One region of the Marinobacter alkaliphilus genome, then DNA from elsewhere that is predicted to be linked to it. Evidence: riboswitches for the same ligand, from Rfam matches in the RefSeq annotation. Region 1 holds a riboswitch; the other holds the start of a gene.
The links. Region 1 has a riboswitch for cobalamin ahead of ACZ5Q2_RS03190 (TonB-dependent receptor domain-containing protein). Riboswitches for the same ligand answer to the same signal wherever they lie in the genome.
Positions count from the first base shown of each region.

Region 1 (6,454 bases):
GGTGCTGGCTGTTGACCGTCATCAGGGGCTCATCCCAAACCTGGTAGAACACCGGCACCGGATCAGCCTTGGCGTACGCCTCCTGCAAGTCGGCAATGCCCTGACGGAATCGCTCCGCCTCTGCAAAGCCTTCTGCTTCAGTACCTGCCAGTATGGAGATGCGCTCAATGGTGTTGGAGACAGCTTCAAAACTCCGGGGTTCAATGGAGAACACCGGGACGCCCATATTCTTGAGTGTGACCAGCTGCTCCGTCGGATTCCCGGTTACCCAGCCAATCACAAGATCCGGCTGCAGCTCCAGCAGCCGTTCCATATCCATGCGGGTATGGCTACCCACTGAAGCGACCTCTCGGGCTGCCGGGGGATAATCGCTGTAAGCCACCACGGCAACTACCTGATCACCGGCGCCCGCCGCCCATGCCAGTTCTGTCGCCCCAGGCGAAAGTGCGGCAATGCGTTTTGCCGGGTGTTCCAGGCATATCTCCTCGCCCAGATCATCCGTGGCGCAGACATAGGATGCCAGGGCCGGAGATGCCAGCAGCATCCAGCCGAGCAGTATGCTCACACCCTTAAGCTTTCCCACTGGCGCCTCCCCGGCAAGATTATGCAGTTTTATCGGAAGTCATAGCGAATCGAAAGAAACCCTGCGGTTCCCGCCGCCAGGTAGCCTGAACCATCAAATCGGGTTGCCGTCGCGTATTCCTTATCCGTAACGTTCTGAAGCGTCAGCCGTGCTGTCCAGTCCTGAGTAAATTCCCACCCTGCACGAAGGTTGAAGGTGACGTAGCCCGGTAAACGATTTTGATTACTAGCATCATCGTAGCGGTAGCCACTGGCCAGAGCGGTGCCTCCCAGACTCCAGGCGCCCATTTGACGGTCCAGGTCAACCCTCAGCGATTGGTGACTGCGACGACGCAGGCGGTTATCCGTCTCACGATCACGAGGATCCATCAAGGTGAGTTTGACCCCAAGATCCCAACCATTCGACCGCAGACCGGAGGCCAGCTCCGCGCCACGAATACGGGCTTCACTCACGTTGGCAGGCCGGAGATCACCGTTGATGCTCTGGAGTTCAATCAGATTCTCTACGTCCAGTTGATAAAGAGCGGCATCCCAGTACCAGTGTTCGTAACGACCGCTAAGCCCCAGCTCCACGGACGCGCCTTCCTCCGGCTTGAGGTCCGGGTTGCCGGCATAACTGCCACCGAAATCGAATATCTCCAAAGGATAGTAAAGATCATTGAACGTGGGCGCCCGGAAAGAGGTGCCATAACTCACCCGTACCCGGTGGGAACGGTCAAACGAGTGGCCAAGGGCAATGCCACCGGTTTCCTGTCGACCGTATGCCTCGTTGTCGTCGCCGCGAAATGACAACTGAATATCGGAAGGGCCGAAGTTTAAGCGCAGTTGGGTGAATAACGCGGCATTAGTGCGACTGTTCTCATCGAACTCGATGGTGCTTTTCACTTCGTCGGATTGTAGCTCTCCCCCGACCGCAAGCTCGTGCACGCCTGCGGTGAAAGTGTTTTCCCATCGTGCGGTTCGGGTTTTGGTGTTGAATACAGAATCGCCGGCACTACGGAAGCTTTCTTGCTCGTCAGCGGATTCTGAAAGCTGGATGGACGTCGCCCAATAATCACTGACAGGGGTATTCAATGTGACGCCGATGGTCCGGATCATAAAATCCGTGTTGCCACCGTCAAATTCAGTATTGCCCTGTGACTGCATGATGACGAAACTGGCCTCTCCTCCGCTCGGCAATTCATGCACAACACGCCCGACGCCGGCGGTATTGCGAAAACCTTTGTCCTCGCCATCTTTCACAATTCTGGTGCCATCGGTCTCCTTGTGCAGCCCGCTGAGGCTGAACCGGGTTGCGCCGTGAGTCGCCGATGCGCCAGCACTGGTTTTCTGGGTGTTGAAATTGCCTGCTCCGGTTTCAACCCACCCTCTGTTACCGTGCTTTGGATCCAGTGTAAATGCCTGAATGACACCGCCTACCGCGTCAGCGCCATAGAGTGCACTGCGGGGGCCCCTGACGATTTCCACGCGCTCGACCAGATCAGCTGGAAAATACTGCCAGGGCGCGCCACCGCTGGTTGCAGAACGAAGGCGCACACCATCAACCAGAAAGACCGTGGAATCATTCGCAGTGCCACGAGTGAATACACTGGTGTTCTTGCCAAATGACCCGTTAGTGACCAGATCAATACCGGGCTGCGCCGCCAGCAGATCGGTAAACTCGGCAGGCGCCTCACGACGGATGGTTTCTTCTTCGATGACCGTCACCGAAGACAGGCTTTCGCCCACCGTACGGGGGCCAAGCGTGGCAGTTACAACAATAGGCTCAAGAGTATCCGGGGCGGCTTCAGACTCTGAACCACTCGCCGGTAGGGCAAAAGGCATGAACACAAGGGCAGACAAGACTTTGGAACGCTTCATTTCTTCACTCGCTTCGCACCGCACTCACCCGTGCGGTTGATACTGATTCATGCGGAGGAGAAATGTCTGTATTGACGGAGGGTGGAGGGGCGTCGATCAGTTGCATTGGCCGGTTCACCCACCGCCGCTGCCCTCCGCAACGTAGGTGTCTGGAACTCATGGGCTCCAAATTCCAGGCCGGTCTCCGGGCTTCCAGGTGGAGCTGATGCTCCGGGGCAATCACCTTCCCATGCCAGAGGCACAGTGGCGCATTGGATTGCCTTTCACCTGATTACCGTTGCGGGGGCAGCGCCGGGCTCTCACCGGCTTCCCGTTTCACTCACTGCATTCGCCGGACTATCGCCAGTCCGGTTGGAACGCTCAGAGCACCTGAAATTGCGGGCAAGACTATCAACCCGGGTGGGGGTGGTCAATGAGATATGTTAATTCAGACAACGCACTTCCCAGACGTTGCCAACCGGACTCATCAGGCGGCAAACCGAAGCGCAGGGCTGGCGGCTCATCAAAACGCCTGACCAGAATGGCACGACGAGCCAACTCATCTGCTATTGGTGCTGCGTTTTCATGATGGACCGTGCGAAACAGCAACGTACCGTTGGTTGCTGGCATGCCAGATTTCCTGAGCAGGCCGTCCATCCGCAGCCGTGACGTCTGCAGCCTGCCCCGCGCCTCTATCTGCCATGCCCTGTCAGCCAGAGCTCTTGCCATCAGGTAACGCGCCGGGCCACTGACGGTCCAGGGGCCCAATTCAAAAGCCAGCGCACGGGTCAGCTCAGGTTCAGCCAACACAGCCCCGGCGCGCATTCCGGCCAGGCCGAAAAACTTGCCCAGAGATCGCAGAAGTATCAGACCCGGCGCGCCCGCCCAGGGTTCCAAACCGTGTCCGGGCTCTCCCTCAACAAAGGCCTGATCAAGTACCAGCCAGCCCCCACGTGCCTGCAATCGTTGGTGCCATAGCAGAAGACGGGCCGGATCGACCAGCTGCCCGGTCGGATTATTCGGCTGTATCCACACCACCACGTCCACAGAATCCAGCCAGGTCAGATCGTCTTGCTCTATTGCCTGCTCAGGAATCGCCACCACCTCGAAACCGGCGCGACGCCAGGCATGACCATGCTCGCGATATCCCGGCATGGGCACCGCCACTCGACCAAGACCATGCACCCTGGCGCGCACGGCGGGCAGGGCCATGATCGCCGCCTGGGATCCCGCCACCGGCAGGCAGCTGGCCCGCTCGGGCGCACCTGCCCAGGAACGGATGATCTCCTCCAGCCCATCGTCCGGCTCTGGCAGTCGTTGCCATACCTCCGGTGGGATGGCCGGCACCGGCCAGGGTACCGGATTGATGCCGGTGGACAGATCAAGCCATTGCTCGCGGGGGATGCCCCAACGCTGTATTGCAGCCTGTAACCGCCCGCCATGCTCCGGGGATTCAGGAAGGTCGAAAGCCGTCATCCGGCACCTCCAGGCACCACCCAGCTGCAGGCAAGGGCGAGGACGAGCAGCACCGACAACCAGAGCATTACCCCGCGCTGTACCAGGGCAATAGCACCTTCGATTGTCGCTGCCGAAGCCCCGGGGCCACGACCTAACACTGGCCGTTCCTTGATGCCATTGGCATAGGGCGCCGGCCCACCGAGGGTCACACCAAGGGCGCCCGCCCCGGCCGACATCACTGGCCCGGCATTGGGGCTATCCCAGGCTCTTGCCTGGGTACGCCAACAACGGAACGCCACCCGGGTACTTCCCAACAGCGCATAAGTGAGGGCTGTCAGCCGGGCAGGCAGCCAGTTCATGAGGTCATCCAGCCTGGCGGCAAACCGACCGAAGTAAAGAAATCGTGAGTTGCGATAGCCCCACATGGCGTCCAGGGTATTGATCAATCGGTGCAAAACCACACCCGGCAGCCCGGCAAGCAGGTACCAGAACAGACTTGAGAACACCGCATCGGCACCATTCTCCAGCATGGATTCCGAGGCAGCCGCGGCCACCCCCTCGTCGGACAGCGCCGCTGCATCCCGGCTGACAATCCACCCCACCGCTTTCCTGGCTTGGTCACCGTCGCCCGCAGTCAATGCCGTGGACACCGCCCGGCCATGTTCCGCCAGCCCCCGTAACGACATTGCGAGCCATACGCCGGCCACTTGAGCCACCAACCATAGCCAGCCGCCCAGCCAGAATTGCAGCGCTACAGCCAGTGCCAGCACCGGCGTGACGACGATCGCGGTTGCCAGCGCACCCAGGCACAGGCTCCTTGCGGCGGCCTGCGGCTGGCCATTCAGGCCAGCTTCCGCCACCGAGGCCCAACGGCCAAAGCCTGCCAGAGGGTGCCACCGGCGCGGTTCACCAACCAACCAGTCCAGTGCAACCGCCGCGACACATACCAACACCGCAACCAGAAACGTTTCCAAATGTGGGCTCCATGAATCAGATGCTGGCAAGTCTAACCGAGTGGAGCCTGATCTTGACACCTTCGCCTCCCGGTATGACCATCCTCGGTTTTCCGCCCACAAGGAATCATCGTCATGGCCCTGCCTCAAAGCTGGCTAACACCGCCCCCCGCCCCCTCAGCCGAACACGCCGCGCTTGCCGCAGCGCGACAGCAGGTTCTGACCAAACCGCCAGGCTCTCTCGGGCAACTGGAACAGCTGGCGATTACCCTGGCAGCCCTGAACGGCACAGACAGGCCAACCGTTGATCCTGTCCGCATGGTAGTATTTGCCGGTGATCATGGCGTATGTGCTGAAGGTGTTTCCGCTTTTCCCCAGGAGGTCACCGCCCAGATGGTTGCCAACTTTGCCGGCGGTGGCGCGGCCATCAGCGTTATGGCCAGGGAACTCGGCGCCAGCCTGGAAGTTGTGAACCTGGGCACGGTCGGAGAGGTACCGATGCTCCCCGGCGTCATTCACCAGATTATCGGCCCCAGTACTGCCAATATGGCCGAAGAATCCGCCCTTGGCCCGAGCCAGGTAGCTGCTGCACTGACCAGTGGCGACCAGGCAGCCGAGCGGTCGGCCAACGCCGGATGTCGGCTGTTCATCGGTGGCGACATGGGTATCGGCAACACAACCAGTGCCGCCGCACTCGCCTGCGCATTGCTTGACCTGCCACCCGAGAGGCTCGTCGGGCCGGGCACCGGCCTTGACAGCGAGGGGGTCGCTCGCAAAGCCCGGGTGGTCTCCAAAGCACTGGCCCGGCATGGCGACGACCGAAACGCCTTGTCTGTGCTGACTTCTCTCGGCGGCTTCGAGATTGCTGCGTTGACCGGTGCCATCCTCGGCTGCGCAGCCCGCAAGATCCCGGTATTGGTCGATGGCTTTATCGTCTCGGCCGCCGCGCTTGCGGCGGTTAGCCAGCAACCCGGAGCGCGTGATTGGCTCATGTTTGCGCACCGATCGGCCGAGCCCGGTCACGACGCGGTGCTGGAAGCACTTGATGCGACCCCACTGCTGGACCTGGGCATGCGCCTGGGTGAGGGCAGCGGCGCCGCCGTTGCCGTGCCTTTGCTTCGGGCAGCCTGCGCACTGCACAACAACATGGCCAGCTTTACTGATGCCGGCGTCAGCGGAAAGTCCGGGGAGTAGAACCATGACAACCACCGTGATCGATCTGATACGCCATGGCGAACCCGAGGGTGGGCAAATGTTCCGGGGCAGCAAGGACGACCCGCTGAGCCCCGTCGGCTGGCAGCAAATGGAAGCCGCCGTCCACGGTCACGACCATTGGGATGCCATTGTCAGCTCGCCGATGACACGGTGCCGCCTGTTTGCAGAACAGCTCGCGCAAAGACGCAGGATTCCCCTGCACATCGAAGATGACCTGCGGGAAATCGGATTTGGTGACTGGGAGGGGTTAACTTCGCGGCAGGTCCAGGAACGTTATGGCGACCACCTCAGCCGCTTCTGGCAGGATCCCATAAACTCCAACCCGCCCGGCGGTGAAGCCATTACCGACTTCTACCAGCGAGTCACCCTCGGGTTTGATCGCTGGCAGGACCAGCTTGCGAGTCAGC
Region 1 covers NZ_AP043751.1:692,175-698,628, forward strand. Annotated here, with positions in the region: gene ACZ5Q2_RS03185 (cobalamin-binding protein) at 1-544, opposite strand, end outside; gene ACZ5Q2_RS03190 (TonB-dependent receptor domain-containing protein) at 613-2,442, opposite strand; cobalamin riboswitch at 2,601-2,793, opposite strand; gene cobD (threonine-phosphate decarboxylase CobD) at 2,833-3,897, opposite strand; gene cbiB (adenosylcobinamide-phosphate synthase CbiB) at 3,894-4,841, opposite strand; gene cobT (nicotinate-nucleotide--dimethylbenzimidazole phosphoribosyltransferase) at 4,968-6,026, shown strand; gene ACZ5Q2_RS03210 (histidine phosphatase family protein) at 6,031-6,454, shown strand, end outside.

Region 2 (6,454 bases), 360 kb from region 1:
GACAAAGTCCACAACCGCTGGCACCCGGATATTCCGTTGGTGGCCACCGTCAAACCCGGTGACGATTTTATCGTGGAGTGTTACGACTGGACCGGCGGCCAGATCAAGAACAACGACAGTGCCGACGACGTGCGTGATGTCGACCTCAGCCAGGTGCATTTCCTGTCCGGCCCCATTGGCGTCGAAGGCGCAGAGCCGGGTGACCTGCTGGAAGTCGACATTCTGGACATAGGTACGTTTGAGGAGAGCCAGTGGGGCTTCAACGGTTTCTTCTCCAAGCAGAACGGCGGTGGCTTTCTGACGGAACATTTTCCCGAAGCCCAGAAATCGATCTGGGACTTCAACGGTATGTTCACCAAGTCCCGGCATATTCCTAACGTGGAGTTTGCCGGGTTGATCCACCCCGGACTGATTGGTTGCCTGCCTTCCAAGGAACTTCTGGATACATGGAACAAGCGGGAAGCGGGCCTGGTAGCAACGGACCCTGACCGTGTGCCGGAGTTGGCTACTCTGCCTAACGGTGAAACGGCCCACATGGGCCAGATGAGAGGGGACGCAGCCAAGGCGGCTGGCGCTGAGGCCGCGCGAACCGTGCCACCCAGGGAGCATGGCGGCAACTGCGACATCAAGGATCTTTCCCGTGGCTCCAAAGTGTATTTTCCGGTCTACGTAGATGGCGCAGGACTGTCTGTAGGCGACCTGCACTTCAGCCAGGGTGATGGTGAGATTACGTTCTGTGGGGCCATCGAAATGGCTGGCTGGATTCACTTGCGGGTGAACCTGATCAAAGACGGCGTGCGTAAATACGGCATCAAGAACCCGGTGTTCAAGCCCAGCCCCATCAAGCCCCGCTATGACGATTATGTGATCTTTGAAGGCATCTCGGTGGATGAAGAGGGCGGCCAGCACTATCTGGACGTGCATGTGGCCTATCGCCAGGCCTGCCTGAATGCCATCGAATACATGACCAAGTTCGGCTACAGCAGGGCACAGGCTTACGCGATCCTTGGGTGTGCGCCGGTGGAGGGGCATATCAGCGGCGTGGTGGATATTCCCAATGCCTGTGCAACGCTCTGGCTGCCAACCGGCATCTTTGATTTCGACATCAACCCGTCAGCTGATGGCCCACAGAAGAAAGTCAGTGGCGGTATGGACGTGCCCCTTTCGAAAGACAAGGAGTAAGCACCATGCCTGTGTATGACTACAAATGTCGGGAACACGGGTTGTTCCACCAGCTGGCCACCATGGAAGACTGCGCCAAGCCGGCGGAGTGCCCGACCTGCCAGGCACTGTCACCCCGTGTCATAGTGCTGCCTCCGGAGATTGCCGCCATGGACCCGGCCAAACGATCGGCTCAGGACCGGAACGAGCGCTCAAAACACGAGCCAGTGTTCTCGACTGCCGATCGCAGGGCACACGACAAGGAACACAGCCGAAGTTGTGGTTGCGGCTCACCGAAGCCGGGCAAATCCATGCTGTTCTATACCGCGGACGGTAAAAAAATGTTTCCCTCGATGCGCCCGTGGATGATCAGCCACTGACAGCCGATTCGACGTTTCACGTGTTTGGCCCCGATACGGGGCCTTTTTTCGATCCACAATTCACGGCTTCTCAAGCACCAGATCCCGATACCACGCTGTTGCCCGTTCACCGGTATTATCCGCATCCGACATGATGGCCACGCCAACAATGCGCGGGGGATTCTCCCCGAACGCTTCCCGGTAATCTGCCACAATATCCCGTTCCACCGTGACCCACTCACCGGTTTGCTCCGGGCCGGAATTGACCGCCACCATCATGGTCTGGTCGGTGAAGGCGTTGGCGACAATGGATTGCTCCGGCAACCGGTTGGCCCAGATGTAGTTCAGGGCATTACCCGGCAGGGACTCGCCAAACATCACCTCCACGGTTTTGCGCTTGGCCCGTTCAAAGAATCCTGCCTTGTCGGGCTGGAATTCAAAGGCCACGTAGATTCGCGCCGGGTAGTCGTCGCCGGACTTTTTCCGGGCATCGCCCCGGTCGAACACATTGGACACCTTCCATTGCCAGCGCAGAATCAGCGATTCGCCGGGTTCTAACGACAATCGGGCAATCAGGCCGGAGGCGCTGTTATCAGCGCTCGCCTTGACCACCTGAACACCGTCGTCCGTGACCAGCTCATAGCGCGTGTGCCGGTCGATTCTGGGAAATTCCAGAGGTTCCCAACCATCGGATAATGAACTCATGGTGGAGAAGGGTTGCAGTAAAGACTCCTGCGCCATCAGTAACGGGCTGGCCAATAGCAGAGCCAACACCCATGCAGTGCCTGCCAGTGATGAACGCTTCATAGACTTATCCTTTTGTTTCCGGGCCACTGCAATGGCAGACAGCGGGCCTGCGATAAAGTGCCTTGTCAGTGGCTATTAGTCCGTATATAGTGACCAAATCCTTGGTTGACTACCATATGTTGTGATCATTCTCTGATCACTTCAGGCATAAAGGTAGTCGGGAATCCGGTGAGAATCCGGAACTGACGCGCAGCGGTATTGGGGAACGAGCGTGGCATCAAGACACTGGCAAGCGCCGGGAAGTCGCCACGTAAGGCCGAATCTCACGATTCACGCCCCTGAGTCCGAAGACCTGCCAGGGAAACAGTACTGCACCTTCGCGACTCAAGGTGAGCAGATCGGTTATCCCTGCCCTGAAACAAGGCACGGTGTGCTCCTGCATTCGCGAAGGCTAAATGGAATCTGACGCGACTTCAGGAGAACACGATGTCTGCCACCGCTCTGGCCGAAGCCCCGGCCGCCGATACCCAATCCCTTCAAGTTATTAAACGCAACGGCACCCTGGTTGGATTCAATCCTGCCAAAATCAGTGTGGCGGTGACCAAAGCGTTCCTGGCCGTGGAAGGCGATAAAGCCGCCGGCTCTGCCCGCATCAACGACGCCGTGCATCGGGTAACCGAACAGGTGGTGCAGGCCATCAGCCGGCGCCTGAAAGCCGGCGGTAAAGTGCATATTGAAGACATTCAGGACCAGGTGGAACTGGCCCTGATGCGGGCCGAAGAGCAAAAGGTGGCCAGGGCTTACGTGCTCTACCGGGAAGAACACGCCCGCAAGCGTGCCATCGAAGAGCCCATGGAAGCGCACCCGCACCTGACCGTGAAAAAAGCCGACGGCAACGTGGCGCCTCTGGACCTGGGCCTGATGAAACTGCAGGTAGAACAGGCTGCCACCGGCCTGGAGGGCATTGATGGCGAATCCCTGGTCGACGAAGCCCTGCGCAACCTGTATGACGGCATTGAGGAAACCGAAGTGCTCTCCGCCCTGATCATGACGGCCCGTGGCCGTATCGAGCAAGAGCCGGACTACAGCGCCGTCACCGCCCGCCTGTTGCTGGAACAGCTTCGCCTGGAAGCGGCTGAGGCCCTGGACCTGCCCCGCAACCAGCCGCTGGCAGAGGTTTATCCACAGGCCCTGAGCGCGTTCATCCACGCCGGAATTCGTTACGAATTGCTGGACGAAGCCCTGGCCGCCTTTGACTTGGAACGCCTGGGTGCGGCGATCATCCCCGAGCGTGACCACCAGTTCGGTTTCCTGGGCCTGCAAACCCTGTACGACCGCTACTTCCTGCACTGGAACAAAGCCCGCCTGGAACTGCCCCAGGTGTTCTTCATGCGTGTCGCCATGGGCCTGGCCCTGCGGGAAGACGACCCCAACGCCCGCGCCATCGAATTCTACAACCTGCTGTCCAGCTTTGATTACATGGCCAGCACGCCTACCCTGTTCAACAGCGGCACCCGCCATTCCCAGTTGTCCTCCTGCTACCTGACCACCGTGCAGGACGACCTGGAAGGTATCTACGGCGCCATCAAGGATAACGCGCTGCTCTCCAAATGGGCCGGCGGCCTGGGCAACGACTGGACGCCAGTACGTGCACTGGGCTCCCACATCAAAGGCACCAACGGCCAGAGCCAGGGCGTGGTGCCGTTTTTGAAAGTGGTCAACGACACCGCCGTGGCGGTCAACCAGGGCGGCAAGCGCAAGGGCGCCGTGTGTGCCTACCTGGAAAGCTGGCACCTGGACATCGAGGAATTCCTGGAGCTGCGCAAAAACACCGGTGACGAACGCCGCCGCACCCACGACATGAACACCGCCAACTGGGTGCCGGATTTGCTGATCGAACGCATGCGTGAAGACCGGGACTGGACCCTGTTCTCCCCCAGCGATGCCCCAGACCTGCACGATCTTTACGGCAACGCCTTCCGGGAACGCTACGAGCATTACGAAGCGCTGGCGGAGCAGGGCAAGATCAAACTGTTCAAGAAAATCCCTGCCAAACAACTGTGGCGCAAAATGCTCACCGTGCTGTTTGAAACCGGCCACCCCTGGGTTACCTTCAAAGACCCCTGCAACCTGCGTTCCCCGCAGCAGCACCAGGGCGTAGTGCACAGCTCCAACCTGTGCACCGAAATCACCCTGAACACCAGCGCCGACGAAATCGCCGTATGCAACCTCGGCTCGGTCAACCTGGCTGCCCACATCGCCAACGGCGAGCTGGACGTACAGCGCCTGGAACGCACCGTGACCACCGCCGTACGCATGCTCGATAACGTTATCGACATCAACTTCTACGCCGTGCCCCAGGCGAAGAACTCCAACCTCAAACACCGCCCCGTGGGCCTGGGCCTGATGGGCTTCCAGGACGCGCTCTACCAGTTGGGGCTGCCCTACACCAGCCCGGAAGCGGTGGAGTTTGCCGACGTGGCCATGGAGCAACTGAGCTACTTCGCCCTTCGCGCCTCCGCCACCCTGGCCGGTGAACGGGGAGCCTACGAAACCTACGAAGGTTCCCTGTGGGATCAGGGCATCCTGCCCATCGATTCCATCAACCTGCTGAAAGACAGCCGCCGGGAAGGGGACCTGTCACTCAACACCAACAGCCGCCTGGACTGGACCCCGGTGCGTGAGCTGATCGCCAAAAACGGTATGCGCAACAGCAACGTTATGGCCATCGCCCCCACCGCCACCATCTCCAACATCGTTGGGGTTTCCCAGTCCATCGAACCGGCGTACCAGAACCTGTTCGTCAAATCGAACCTCTCCGGCGAATTCACCGTGGTCAATCCCTCCCTGGTGCGCGACCTCAAAGCCGAAGGCCTTTGGGACAACGTGATGGTGAACGACCTCAAATACTTCGATGGCAGCGTGCAGCAGATCGACCGCATTCCACCGGTACTGAAAGCTCGCTACGCCACCGCCTTCGAAATCGACCCAAGATGGCTGGTAGAAGCCGCGGCAAGGCGCCAGAAATGGCTCGACCAGGCCCAAAGCCTGAACCTGTACATGGCCGAACCCAGCGGTAAAAAACTGGACGCCCTGTACCAGCTGGCCTGGGAACGCGGTTTGAAAACCACCTACTACCTGCGCTCCCTGGGCGCTACCGGCGCCGAAAAAGCCGCCCCGGTGGCAGCGCCGCAACCCCAGGTGTGCAGCATTGATGAGCCGGATTGCGAAGCCTGTCAGTAACCACTTACTTAACTTTGGAGGCCTAACCATGCTGGATTGGGACGACGAACCAAAAACTGAAAACAAGCCGACGGCCAGCGCCGGACCGGCGCCGGTGAATGTAGACGACAAACGCGTCATCAACGGCGAAACCGACATCAACCAGTTGGCGCCGTTCAAGTACCCCTGGGCCTGGGAATACTTCATGAACGCCAACAAAAACCACTGGACCCCGCTGGACGTCAACATGGCCCAGGACGTCCACGACTATCACCACCGCCTGAGCCCGGCGGAAAAGCACGTGTATGAAAACGTACTGGCCTACCTCACCACCTCTGACATCCTCGCCATGCGCAACATCGGCCTGGCCGTGATGGAGAAAATGAGCGCGCCGGAACTGCAGATCTACCAGGCCCGCCAGGTGTACGAAGAAGCACTGCACACCTGGACCTACCAGCACTGCATTGAAACCCTCAACCTGGACCAGAGCGAAATCTACAACCGCTACCGGGTGGTGCCGGAAATCAACGGCAAGATCCAGGTAGCCAACCGACGGCTGGACGCCGCCATGCGCTCCGACATGAACCTGCGCAACCCGGACGACCTGCAGGAGTTCATCATGTCGTACCTGTTCTTCGCCGCCGTGTTTGAGGGCTGCTGGTTCTACAACGGCTTCAGCCCCATCTTCGCCCTGCAGCGCCGGGGCCTGATGCGCGGCACCGGGGAGCAACTGCAGTACATCCTGCGGGACGAAGCCATGCACTTCTCCTTCGGCCTGAAAGTGGTCAACCAGATTCTTGAGGAAGAAAACATCACCTTCGACCCCAAAGCCGTGCGCGACATGTGGGACGAATCCGAAGCGGCCGAGATGGCCTACGCCAACTACATCCTGCGCGACCCCATCCTCGGCTACTCGGCGGAATACCACAGCGAGCAATTCCGCTTCGTGGCCAACCGCCGCGCCA
Region 2 covers NZ_AP043751.1:1,049,889-1,056,342, forward strand. Annotated here, with positions in the region: gene fmdA (formamidase) at 1-1,182, shown strand, start outside; gene ACZ5Q2_RS04715 (FmdB family zinc ribbon protein) at 1,188-1,541, shown strand; gene ACZ5Q2_RS04720 (DUF3047 domain-containing protein) at 1,602-2,327, opposite strand; cobalamin riboswitch at 2,444-2,641, shown strand; gene ACZ5Q2_RS04725 (ribonucleoside-diphosphate reductase subunit alpha) at 2,754-5,510, shown strand; gene ACZ5Q2_RS04730 (ribonucleotide-diphosphate reductase subunit beta) at 5,539-6,454, shown strand, end outside.
Region 2: linked by a shared signal. The riboswitch ahead of ACZ5Q2_RS04725 (ribonucleoside-diphosphate reductase subunit alpha) and the one ahead of ACZ5Q2_RS03190 (TonB-dependent receptor domain-containing protein) in region 1 are both predicted to bind cobalamin.